3 regions of the Streptomyces sp. NPDC102360 genome follow, and region 3 is predicted to be linked to each of the others. Evidence: riboswitches for the same ligand, from Rfam matches in the RefSeq annotation. Region 3 holds a riboswitch; each other region holds the start of a gene.
What was found. A riboswitch is a leader RNA that binds a small molecule or an ion and turns the genes downstream of it on or off. The one in region 3 is predicted to bind cyclic di-AMP.
Positions count from the first base shown of each region.

Region 1: linked by a shared signal. The riboswitch ahead of ACIRHA_RS20840 (M23 family metallopeptidase) and the one ahead of ACIRHA_RS30005 (NlpC/P60 family protein) in region 3 are both predicted to bind cyclic di-AMP.
Region 2: linked by a shared signal. The riboswitch ahead of ACIRHA_RS10135 (peptidoglycan DD-metalloendopeptidase family protein) and the one ahead of ACIRHA_RS30005 (NlpC/P60 family protein) in region 3 are both predicted to bind cyclic di-AMP.

Region 1 is NZ_JBIWLG010000004.1:533,197-537,381, reverse strand. It holds gene ACIRHA_RS20850 (PrsW family intramembrane metalloprotease) at 1-405, shown strand, start outside; gene ACIRHA_RS20845 (aldo/keto reductase) at 399-1,352, opposite strand; gene ACIRHA_RS20840 (M23 family metallopeptidase) at 1,545-2,597, opposite strand; cyclic di-AMP (ydaO/yuaA leader) riboswitch at 2,609-2,753, opposite strand; gene ACIRHA_RS20835 (PP2C family protein-serine/threonine phosphatase) at 3,007-4,044, opposite strand.
Region 2 is NZ_JBIWLG010000002.1:112,939-117,123, reverse strand. It holds gene ACIRHA_RS10145 (ABC transporter permease) at 1-981, shown strand, start outside; gene ACIRHA_RS10140 (tyrosine-protein phosphatase) at 1,064-1,861, opposite strand; cyclic di-AMP (ydaO/yuaA leader) riboswitch at 2,245-2,415, shown strand; gene ACIRHA_RS10135 (peptidoglycan DD-metalloendopeptidase family protein) at 2,419-3,201, shown strand; gene ACIRHA_RS10130 (SGNH/GDSL hydrolase family protein) at 3,432-4,185, shown strand, end outside.
Region 3 is NZ_JBIWLG010000009.1:102,613-106,797, reverse strand. It holds gene ACIRHA_RS30015 (NlpC/P60 family protein) at 1-778, opposite strand, end outside; gene ACIRHA_RS30010 (hypothetical protein) at 1,073-1,426, shown strand; gene ACIRHA_RS30005 (NlpC/P60 family protein) at 1,467-2,651, opposite strand; cyclic di-AMP (ydaO/yuaA leader) riboswitch at 2,659-2,811, opposite strand; gene pcrA (DNA helicase PcrA) at 2,997-4,185, shown strand, end outside.

The DNA.
Region 1 (4,185 bases), on a different contig from region 3:
GAGCTGCGCACCATCCGCCAGGAGTTGCCCGCCTACGTCGCCGCGGGCTGGCTCGCCCCGCCGGATCCGTTCGCGCTCGGCTCGCTCAAGGCGCGGCGCCTGGCCCGCGACTTCGCCACGCACTACGGAGGCCGGGCGGCCGCGACGGCGGTCGCCGAGTACGAGGACCACGCGACGTCCCTCGCACTGCTGCGCCACCGCGGCCGCAAGGGCAGGGCCGGCGCGGACTACGTCGTACGGGAGCGGGAACTCCTTGAGGCGCTGTGGGCGCGGCGCCACTACGCGCGCCCGGCGCTCGCGTACGGCTCCCAGATCGCGACGCCGATGTGGCTGCCCCCGGTGTACGCGGTCCCACTGGCGCAGGGACCCGCGTACACCTACGACAACAACCCGTACCGCTACTGAGACGCCGCCGTGAGCCGGTCGAGCTCCGGCTGCGTCAGCTCCACGTCCGCCACCGCGAGCAGCGCCGGGAGCTGTTCGGTGTTCCGCGCGGACGCGATCGGCGCCGTCACCGTGGGCTGCGCGGCGAGCCAGGCGAGGGCGACCGTGGCGATCTCGGCGTCGTGCGTCTGCGCGATCTCGTCGAGCGCGGTGAGTACCCGCTGCCCGCGCTCGGTCTCCAGGTGCTTGCCGGCGCCGGCGGCCCGCGCGCTGTCGACCGTCACGCCCGGCCGGTACTTTCCGGTCAGGAAGCCGGACGCGAGCGCGTAGTAGGGAACGGCCCCGAGGCCGCCGCGCGCGGCGACGTCCTGCAGCTCACCCTCGTACGTGTCGCGCGAGACGAGGTTGTAGTGCGGCTGGAGCGCGACGTAACGGGCGAGGCCCTCGCGGTCGGAGAGGTCGAGGGAGTCCTGGAGGCGCTGCGCGGAGATGTTCGACGCGGCGATGTGGCGTACCTTGCCCGCCTTCACCAGCTCGTCGAGGGCGCCGATGATCTCCTCGACCGGGACCTCGGGCTTGTCGTAGTGCGTGTAGTACAGGTCGATGTGGTCGGTGCCCAGGCGCTTCAGGGAGGCGTCGGCCGCTGCCTTGATGTTGGCCGCGGACAGGCCCTGGAACTCGGGGTGCTGGCTGCCCTTGGTGGCGATGACGACGTCGTCGCGGCGGCCACGCGAGGCCAGCCACTTGCCGATGACGGTCTCCGACTCACCGCCCCGGTTGCCGTCCACCCACGCCGAGTACACGTCGGCGGTGTCGATGAAGTTGCCGCCCGCGGCGACGTACGCGTCGAGCACCTCGAAGGACGTGGCCTCGTCGGCGGTCCAGCCGAACACGTTGCCACCCAGGGACAGCGGGAAAACCTCGAGGTCGGAGGTGCCGAGCTTGCGCAGAGAAGGAGAGGAAGTCATGCCCCGACTCAACACCCGTACGGAATACGGTATTCCGCGATCACGCCGGAAATCGCCTCAAGAGACCCAAGCGGCCCAGTAATGGGCAAACCGGCAGCCCAGGCGTCGGGGGGTGAGCGCCAGGACTGCCGGAGTTCACCGGCTCAGAGCCCGCGAACAGGCTCTCAGGGAGAGGCTCTCAGGGAGAGGCTCTCAGGGGGTGAGGCCCTTTTCGCGCAGCCACGATGCCGGGTCGACGCCGGTGGACTGCCCGTCGGGGTGGACCTCCAGGTGGAGGTGCGGCCCGGTGACATTGCCCGTGGCGCCCACGCGGCCGATGACATCGCCGGTGCTGACCTTCTGGCCCGCGCTGACATTGAGCGAGGACTGGTGGCAGAACCACAGCTCCGTGCCGTCGTCGAGGGTGAGCACCGTGCGGTAGCCGTACGCGCCTGCCCAGCCGGCCTCCGTGACCGTGCCGGAGTGGATGGCGCGGATCGGCGTACCGGTGGAGGCGGCGAAGTCGAGGCCCGTGTGGTACCCGGAGGACCACATGGAGCCGGGCTGGCCGAAGGTGCCGGAGAGCGTGTACGAGGCGACCGGGAGCTTGAAGCTCTTGGCCAGCTTGGCGAGGCGCTCGGCCTCGGCCTTGCGGCGGGCCTCCGCCTCGGCCTTCTTCTTCTCGGCGAGCTCCTTGGCCTTGGCCGCGTCCTGCTTGGCCGCGGCCTCGGCGGCGGCCTGCTTCGCGGCGGCCTCCTCGGCGGCCTGCTTGGCGGTGGCGTCGGCCGCGTCCTGCTGCGTCTCGGCCTGCTGCATGATGCGGGCCCGCAGCGCCTCGCCGGCGCCGGTCTGCCCGTCGGCGGCCTCGGCCTGAGTGATACCGGCGCCGCTCAGCGGGGAGGCCGTGGCGCCGGAGTCCGCGTCGGAGTCCGAACCGTCGGACATCAACGAGCCCACGCCCGGCAGCGACTTGGCCTCGGGCAGCGAGTCCTTGACCGCCGACAGGTCGGGCATGGATATGTGGACGGCAGGCTTGCCGCCCTGTGCGGTGGCGATGCCGCCCGCGCCGACGGCGGCGACCACACCGACGCCGAGAACGGTGGAGCTGCGCGCGAATCCACCACGGCGGCGGGCTACGCGATGCCTGCCGCGGACGGAGGAGACGGACTCCTCGGTGGGATTCCACTCCTCCCAGGTCTCCTGCTCGACACCGAAGTCGTCTTCGGGTCCATAGAAGAAGTCTGGGGCAGGCCGGTTCGACGCCACGGGGGCGCTCTCCTTTCCTTCCTTCTCGCCTACCGGGTTAGCTGACGGGTTCGGAGCAGGAAGGTCTCCTACCGACATCGCGAGCTTCAACGATGTCCGATTCACCCCAAGTTGATGGTTCCCCGGTTCCCTTGCGGGATTAAGCGTGTGCGCACGGAGCCATCTCTTGTGACGGCTGGGACGACCGCGCTGCGTTATCGAACGTTAATAGACAGCAGACAGTAATTCCAAGCGCTTCCCACTGATCGTTCACGACTCTGGCCAGGACTTATCGGGACACCAGGGGGCGGATCGGGGCGAGTTGATCGCTCACCACAAACGTCCATCCAACTGATGGTGCGTCAATTGTTATGCGGAGCGACGCCGTTCGACTACGGTCGGCTACCACAGGTAACAACGATCAAGGAACTCAGCCCCGCCGCACGGCGAGCAGCGCCATGTCGTCCTTCGTCCCGTCGCCGGTGTGCGCGCGGACCTCCGCGGCGAGGGACGCGAGAAGTTCCTCGGGCCCCGGGAAGACACGTCCGGAGAGCCGGGCCGCCGGATCGTAGAAGCGGCCGCTCGCGTCGCGCGCCTCGGAGAGCCCGTCGGTGTAGAGCAGCAGCGTGGCCGCGGACGGGAACGCCGCCTCCACGGCCCGGTCCGGCCAGCTGCCGAGTTCGCTCATGCCGAGCGGCAGCGCCGCCTGGCACGGGTCGAGTGCGCGCACGGTGCCGTCGCCGAGCAGCAGCAGCGGGCTGGGGTGACCGCGGTTGAGGACGCGGACGAGCTCGACGCCGTGCGGGATCTCGACGAGCACCGCGGTGGTGAAGCCCTCGAAGTCGTCGATGCCGCTGCGCCGGGTGCCCTCGCGGGCCAGGGCCCGCTCCAGGCGCTGGGCGACCGCCTCCAGGGAGCCCTCCTGCTCGGCGGCCTCCCGGAACGCGCCGATGACGACGGCGACCGCGGCGACCGCCCCCATGCCCTTGCCGCGTACGTCGCCGACGATGATCCGGATGCCGTGCGGGGTGTCCTGGACCGCGTACAGATCACCGCCGATGAACGCGTCGGCCTGCGCCGCCTCGTAGCGCGCCGCGATCACGAAGCCGCCGAGCCGCTGGGCCGGCCGGGGCAGCACCGCGAGCTGCGCGGCCTGCGCGATCTCACGGGCGGAGGCCAGCTGCTCGTAGCCGCGGTACACGATCCGGTTGATCACACAGGCCAGGAGGCAGACGGTGGCCACGGTGACGATCTCGGTGACGAACACGGAGTCGAGGTTCCCCGTGTAGCGCAGGTGCACGGTGACGATCGCCCCGATCGACACGACGCCCGTCAGGATCGTCGCGCCGAGCGAGAAGAAAGGGGCGGCCACCAGAGGCGCCGCGCTGAACAGGGGGGCGCCGGGGAAGCCGCTGGGGGTGACGTACTCGTAGATCGCGCCGCCGATGACGAGCAGCAGGGGCAGCATCCGCAGGAAGAGACGGACGCTCACGGGGTCGGAGCCGTGCCGCCCCCGTCTCCCGCCGGTGCCTCCTGTTCGCTGCCCCACCACTCGTCTCCTGCCGTTCCCTGCCAGCTTCCGGCGTCTCACCAAGAGTTCCCGCACGGG
Region 2 (4,185 bases), on a different contig from region 3:
ACGCTGGTCTTCATGCACACGAGCGAGAGCAAGGTCTCCGCGGACCAGCTGCGCGCGGGCATCACGGCGGACCACGCCGTCACCGATCCGGCAGGCCTGCCGGCGGGCGCCGCCGACCGGGCGGCCCGCGCTCCCGGTGTCGACGCGGCCGTGAGCCTGCTCGACACGCAGGTGCTCGTACCGGTCGACTTGGGAGGGGAGACCTCGCTGCAGGCGACCGCGGCCCAGGGCATCTCGGGCTCGGGCGGCGAGCTCGCCAAGGTGCAGGACCTGGATGTGCGCCGCGGCAGCCTGGACCGCGTGGGCGCGGGTCGCATCGCCATCGACAAGACCCTCGCGACGGCGGCGAAGGTGAAGGTGAAGGTGGGCGACAGGCTGCCGCTCCGTCTCCCCGACGGCACGAAGGCCCGCCCGCAGGTCGCCGCGGTATACGGCCGGGGCCTTGGCCTGGCGGCGGTGACGATGGACCGCGCCTCCCTCGCCGGACATGTCACATCGGGCTTCGACAGCACGCTGCTGGTGCGCGGCGGCGACGCCGGGCCGCTCACCGCACTCGGCAAGGTCACCGACGCCTCGGGCTACGCCGTCGCGCGGAGCGTGGACAGCGAAATGGGCGCCTGGTCCAACTACACGATGGCCGCGGTCCTGGGTGGCTTCGCCGCCGTCGCGGCGGTCAACACGCTGGTGATGACGGTCCTGGACCGCCGTCGCGAACTGACCGTGCTCCGCCTCGTCGGTTCCACGCGTCGCCAGGTGCTGCGGATGCTCCGCTGGGAGAGCCTGCTGGTGTCGGCGGCGGGGGTGCTGCTCGGCACCGCCATCGCGATGATCACGCTGACCCCGATGATGCGCGGCATGACGGGAGAATCCCCGTACATACCGCCGCTGCTGTACGGCACGTTCGCCGCGAGCGCGGTGTGTCTCGGTCTGCTCGCCGTGACCCTCCCCGCCCGCGCGGCACTTCGCGACAGGGAGGGGTGACGGCGGACCTCGGAGAGGTGCGCGGCAACGGGCGCCATGTGACGCCCGGCGCCGCCCGGCACCAGGGGACGGCGCTCGGCGGTCAGTCGAGAAGGCGCTCGCGCAGCCGCTCGCGCGTCGCCGCGGTGAGCTTCAGGCCCTCTTCGAGGTAGCGGTCCGTGCCGCCCCAGTGCTCGTCGATGGTCTCGAGGCCCGCGTTGAGGTACTCGATGCGGGCGTCGAAGAGCGGGCTGAGCAGCTCCATGATCTCGGGGGAGTAGGCATCCTTCGCGGTGGCGGTGCGGCGCACGTTGTAGCGGCGGTGCTTCTCGTTGGACTTGAGGTAGTCCGCCTCGATGGCGTCGCGCTCCACGCCCACAGCGAGCAGCGTCACCGCGATCGACAGACCCGCGCGGTCCTTGCCGGCCGCGCAGTGCATCAGCGCGGGGAGGCTGTCCTCGGCGAGGGAGTGCAGCACGCGGCTGTGCTCGGCGGTGCGCTCCTTGATCATGGTGCGGTAGGAATCGACGAGCCGGTTCGCCGCGCGGCCCTCGGAGAGGATCTGGCGCAGCTGATTGATGTCGCCGTCGCGGACCATGGCCCAGAATTCGGCGCCGTCGGCCGGGTCGTTGAGCGGCAGGTTCAGATTGCGCACGCCGGGCAGCGCGACGTCCGCGCCCTCCAGCTTCTGGTCCGCGCTGTTGCGGAAGTCGAAGACCGTGTGCAGGCCGAGGGAGGAGAGGAAGGTCGAGTCCTCGGCCGTGGCGTGGGCGAGGTGGCCGCTGCGGAACAGTACGCCCTGGCGCACGCGCCGGCCGTCCACGGTGGGCAGGCCGCCCACGTCTCGGAAGTTGCGCACTCCGGTCAGCTCGGGCTCGGTGGACGGTGCGTGCTGCGTCACAGGGGCTCCTCCCAATCGGTGCACCGGCGTTGGGTCGCCGGTGGGCGCGCTCCTGACGATACGACATCGGTTCCCCAGGCAACCATCTGTCCGATTCGCCCCGTTCTGTGTCAACTGTGCATGGATCGGAGGGGCTTGTGGGCCTGTGCGTGACCGGCTTCATGTTCGTGACGCTGCGTGCCGGGTGGCCCGGATTGCCTCCCCAGTAATCCCCGAAGGTATGGCGTTGGTAAAGCGAAGAAGGTCGACGCAGGGTTACGCAGGGCCGCCTCAGAAATCCAAGGAATTGCCGCCGCAGGTGAATTCGGGGTTTGTCGTAGCCATTGCGGTTCGCCTACGGTCACCAATCAATCCGGTCGGAACGCCTAGTCCTGCCGCCGTCCGGATTCCTTTCGACTACCCGTCACGGCAGGAGCGGGGGACCCACACGCAGTACGCCGCGCAGGGATTTCCCGAAGCGGCTAGGGGTGAAGCCGCGCCCGCACCCCGGGCACGGCCGGGCATCTCCAGCCCGAACCCGACAGCTCACCTCGTAGGCGACGGAGAGGAAATTCAGCATGCCCGCAAAGGGAAAGCACCGCCTTTCGACCTCCCAGCGCATCGCCCGTGTCGCCGCCGTCGCCTCCGCCGGTGGAGTCGCCGTGGCGCTCCCGCTGATGGGCGCCACCGGCGCGCAGGCCGCGACGTCCGGCGGTACCGCCGACACCACGACGTACACCGTCAAGGCCGGTGACACGCTCTCGAAGATCGCCAAGGCGCAGGACGTCGACGGCGGCTGGAAGAAGCTGTACGAGGACAACAAGGACGCCGTCGGCTCCAACGCGGACCACCTCAAGATCGGCGTCAAGCTCGACCTCGGCGGCGCGGCCGAGGGCGACTCCGGCTCCGAGGGCGGCGCCGCCGCCGCGCAGACGAGCGCCAAGACCCCCGCCTCCGGCGACTACACGGCGCCGGTCGACGGCGCCAAGGGCACCGGCTACGGCAACTCCGGCTCCATGTGGTCCAGCGGCAGCCACACCGGCGCCGACTACTCGATCCCCACCGGCACCTCCGTGAAGTCGGTCGCCGACGGCACCGTCGTCTCGACCGGCTCGGGCGGCGCGTACGGCAACGAGGTCGTCATCGAGCACGCCGACGGCCACTTCTCCCAGTACGGCCATCTGTCCTCGATCGGTGTCGCCCAGGGCGACACGGTGACGGTCGGCCAGGAGATCGCCAAGTCCGGCGCGACCGGCAACGTCACCGGCCCGCACCTGCACTTCGAGATCCGCACGGGCGCCGACTACGGCTCGGACATCGACCCGATCGCGTACCTGAGCGAGCACGGTGTGAACGCCTGAGACGTGACGTAGGGGCCGCTCGGCGGCCCGCTCGCTTCGGCGCCCGGGGTGTTCCCCGGGCGCCGAAATGCGTTCGTGCGCTTATTCCACGCTTATTCCCCAGGTGGCGAGTGGGTTATCTCACCACACGTCAACCCCTGGCTACGGTCGCGTAGGTCACAGCCGAGGGTGAAAGATGTGTGGTCGTGGCAAACGAATCGAGAGCACTCACGGACTCACTCAACGGCACGATCCGGTCCTACGCGGCCGTGGGCGACAGCTTCACCGAAGGAGTCGGTGACCCCGGCCCCGACGGCAAGTTCGCGGGCTGGGCCGACCGGCTCGCCGTCCTCCTGGACGACCGTGTCCCCGAGGACACCTTCCAGTACGCGAACCTGGCCGTGCGCGGCAAGCTCCTCGACCAGATCGTCGCGGACCAGGTCCCGAAGGCGGTCGATCTCGCTCCCGACCTGGTGACCCTGGTCGCCGGCGGCAACGACATCATCCGCCCCGGCACCGACCCGGACGACGTGGCCGAACGCTTCGAGAAGGCCGTCGCCAAGCTCGCCGACGCGGCGGGCACCGTCATGGTGGCCACCGGGTTCGACACCCGTGACGTGGCCGTGCTCAAGCACCTGCGCGGCAAGATCGCCACGTACAACATGCATGTGCGGGCGATCGCCGACCGGCACGGCTGCCTGATGCTCGACCTGTGGTCCCTGAAGTCCATCCAGGACCGCAGGGCCTGGGACGGCGACCGTCTCCACCTGTCGCCCGAGGGGCACACGCGGGTGGCGCTGCGCGCCGCCCAGGCGCTCGGCGTCGAGGTGCCGGCCGACCCCGAGCAGGCGTGGCCGCCGCTGCCGCAGCGCGGCACGTTCGAGGTACGGCGCGACGACATCCACTGGGCGCGGGAGTTCCTGGTGCCGTGGATCGGGCGCCGACTGCGCGGCGAGTCCTCCGGCGACCGGGTGCAGGCCAAGGGCTTCGTGGACCCGCACGCGG
Region 3 (4,185 bases):
CGAAGGCGGAGGGGCCGGTGGCGCCCCATACGTAGGGGCTGCCCAGGGCGCCGTACGCGAAGGAGACCGCGGCCTTGGCACGGGAGTTGGTGGCCTGGGAGAGGTCGGCGCGTTCCGCCGAGCGCGAGGCGTGTCCGCTCTGCGTGGCGGTGGGCGTGCGCTTCTCAGGGGTGAGGCGGTCGAGGAGGCGGCGTGCCTCCGCGAGTTTTCGCTTCACCTTCTTCTTGTTGTCCTCCAACTCGGCCTTCTTGGCGCGGAGTTCGGAGAGTGTGCCGTCGGCGTCGCCGCGCAGCTGGTCGATCTCGCGGAGTTCGCCCTGTACGCGGGTGACCGAGGCGGCCTGCCGGGCGCCGATGCGCTCCGTGAGGGACGCCTTGTCGAGGTAGGCGTCGGGGGAGGAGGAGAGGAGCAGCTGGACCGACGGGTCCACGCCTCCGGTGCGGTACTCGGAGGCCGCCACCGAACCCAGCTTCTCGCGCTCGGAGTTGAGGGATTCGGTGCGCCGGGACGCCTCGTCCTGGAGCGCGTCCACCTTCTTCCGCGCCCCGTCCGCCTTCTCCTTCGCCCCGTTGTACTTCTGGGTGGCGACCTCCGCCTCCTGGTACAGCTTGTCGACCTTGGCCCGCACCTGGGTGGGGCTGAGCTCGGGCTCCGCGTGCGCCGCCCCGCCGTCGAGGGCGGTGACGGTGGCCGCGGAGGCGAGGGCGAGGGTGGCCGCGGTGCGGCCCGTGCCACCGCTGAGCGAACGCGGTCGGGGCTTGCGGTGCGCTGCCGGCACAAGGTCCTCCTCTGGGCGGCCGTCCGAAACGCACGGCCCCCGGTCGCGCGTCCGGCGGCGGCCCGCACAGGGGGAGCGGGTCGCCGCCGGACCTTTCTCGGCGGGGGTGTCCGACTGCCGCCCCTGGTTCGGGCGGCGGTGGGGAGCCGGTCACCTGAGCAAGGACGCTAAACCTCGGCGTAACGGGTTGGTGGCCGATTGTTCGCAACTGGCCCATTTGTTACGGGCGGTGGCAGAGAGTGACAGCCGGGCCTCCGAAGTGGCCCGAAACGGGCCCAAGTAGGCTCCGGCCCCATGGACGTACTCATCAACCTCTTCGTCGGTCTGCACATCATCGGCATCGCCTCGCTGCTCGGCGGCTTCCTCACGCAGATGTCGGCGATGAAGGAGGGCGCGGCCCGCTTCAACAAGGCGATGCTGCACGGCGCGCTGACGATGCTGGTGACCGGCGTCGCCCTGGTCGGCCTCAACCAGGCCGACGGCTCCACCGTGAACAACATCAAGATCGGCGTGAAGCTCGCGGTCCTGATCGTGATCCTCGGCATCGTCTATGTGAAGCGGGACGAGGAGAAGGCGGAGAAGGGCCTGTTCGCGACGGTCGGCGCGCTCACCGTCGCGAACATCTTCATCGCGGTGCTCTGGACCTGATCACAGGCGTCACAGGCGTCACAGGCGTCACCGACGGGGCTCAGGCAGGCCGCACCACGCTGTGGATCGACGACGTGCCGTCGTAGTAGATCGACTCCTCGCGCACCACCGCGCCCGGCTTCGGCGCGTGCACCATCATGCCGTCGCCCATGTAGAGGCCCACGTGGCTGATGTCGTCGTAGAAGAACACCAGGTCACCGGGTTGGATATCGGAGAGCGGCACCGTCTTGCCGATCTCGACCTGGTCCCAGGTCGTCCGCGGCAGCGAGATCCCCGCGGACTTCCACGCCGCCTGCGTCAGACCCGAGCAGTCGTACGAGTCCGGTCCCGTGGCACCCCACACGTACGGCTTGCCCTCCTGCGCCTTGGCGAACGCGAGCGCCTGCGCGGCCTTGGTGGCGTACGAGGCGTCCGATGAGCCCGCCGAGCCGGTGGAGGAGCCCGAGGAACCGGAGGACTGCCCCTGCTCCTTCGCCTCCTCGGCCGCCTTCCGCTTCGCCGCCTCCGCGGCCTTCTGCTCGGCGGCCAGCTCGGCGGCCTTCTTGCGGGCCGCCTCCTCCTTGGCCTTCTCGATCGCGGCGAGCCGCGCCTTCTCCTCGGCGGTCAGCTTGGACAGCAGCTGACGCGCGTCGGAGAGCTTCGTCTGGACGGTCTCCTTCGAGGACCTCAGCTCGGCCTGCGAGTCGGTGAGGTCCTCGAGGCTCGACTGGGCCTCGGTGCGCTTCTTCGCGGTCTCGCGTGTCTGCTTCTGATAGTCGTCGATCGACTTCTTCTGCTCGTCGGTCAGCCGGCTCATCAGCTGGCGCTGCGAGAAGTAGTCCTCCGGGTCGTCCGCGAGGAACATGGTCGCGGTGTCGCTCACACTGCCCGAGCGGTACTGCTCGGCGGCGTACCTGCCGAGCTTCTGGCGGGCCGTGTTCATGTCCTCGGTGCGCTGCGCGACATCGTCGAGGAGCTTGTCGACCTGGTGCTTCTTGGAGTCGGTCCGTTCCTTGGCGCCGTTGTACTTCTGGGTGGCGACCTCGGCCTGCCGGTACAGGGTGTCGACCTTCTGCTGGACCTCTTCGAGACGCGGCTTCGACGACGGCTGCGCGGGCGCGGCCTGCGCCGTCTGCGAGAGCAGGGCCACGGACGTGAGGGCGGCGGTCGTGATGCCGACCGCCGGGGTCGTGCGAAGGCCGCCGGTCATCCGGGAACGGCTGCGGGGCTTGCGGTGCGACGCCAAGGCAGGCGACTCCTTCCGTCGTCCGCCTACCGGGTTAGCTGTCGGGTTCGGGCGTGGTACGTGGAAGGCTGCCCTACGGTCGGCTGACCGATTCACCCCAAGGTCGGTTGGGTCCCCGGTTCCCTGCCTCGCGGCGTACGGAACTCAGCGGGGGCTGCCCGTTCGCCGCGACTTCCGCGGGCGGGGGGACGGGCTGCCCGGCTGCACCGTAGCCAACTCGTGTGGCTGCTGTGAAGGTTGATGTTCGATATGCCCGATACATTTTCGTGATCTCTTCCTCTGGGCCCCCTTGGATTTCCAAGGGGGCCGCGGGTTGTCAGTGGGGCGGCCTAGACTCGTAGAGCGATGAGCAGCCTCTTTGACGACAGCTTCCTGACCGGCCTCCAGAACAGTGCGGAGGAGCCCCCGCCGCCGCCCCCGGACCCCGAGTACGACGACGGGGCCCCGGAGCCGATGCCGGACGGGCTGTTCGGTGTGCCCCCGGAGCGGGACGCGCACTATCGGGACGGCGCCCCGCGCCCGGTCCTCGACTCGGCCACCCTCCTCGAGGGGCTGAACGAGAACCAGCAGGCGGCCGTCGTGCACGGCGGCGCCCCGCTGCTCATCGTCGCGGGCGCCGGATCCGGCAAGACCCGCGTCCTCACGCACCGCATCGCGTACCTGCTCGCCGAGCGCGGAGTGCACCCCGGCCAGATCCTCGCGATCACGTTCACGAACAAGGCCGCGGGCGAGATGAAGGAGCGCGTCGAGGACTTGGTGGGCCCGCGCGCGAACGCCATGTGGGTCTCCACCTTCCACAGCGCCTGCGTCCGCATCCTGCGCCGGGAGAGCAAGAAGCTGGGCTTCACGTCCTCCTTCTCGATCTACGACGCCGCCGACAGCAAGCGGCTCATGGCGCTCGTCTGCCGCGACCTGGACCTTGACCCGAAGAAGTTCCCGCCGAAGTCCTTCAGCGCGAAGATCAGCAATCTCAAGAACGAGCTGATCGACGAGGAGGACTTCGCGGGCACGGCTGCCGACGGCTTCGAGAAGACCCTCGCCCAGGCCTACGCGATGTACCAGGCACGCCTGCGTGAGGCGAACGCGCTGGACTTCGACGACCTGATCATGACGACGGTGAACCTGCTGCGCGCGTTCCCGGACGTCGCCGAGCACTACCGCCGCCGCTTCCGCCACGTCCTCGTCGACGAGTACCAGGACACGAACCACGCGCAGTACGCGCTGGTCAGGGAACTGGTCGGCCCCACCGAGGGCGAGGACGCGGACCCGGCCGAGCTGTGCGTCGTGGGTGACGCGGACCAGTCGATCTACGCGTTCCGTGGCGCCACGATCCGTAACATCCTGCAGTTCGAAGAGGACTACACGAACGCGAAGACGATCATGCTGGAGCAGAACTACCGCTCCACGCAGACGATCCTCAGCGCGGCGAACGCGGTGATCGAGCGCAACGAGTCGCGCCGCCCCAAGAACCTCTGGACCAACGAGGGACCCGGCGCCCAGATCACCGGCTACGTCGCGGACACCGAGCACGACG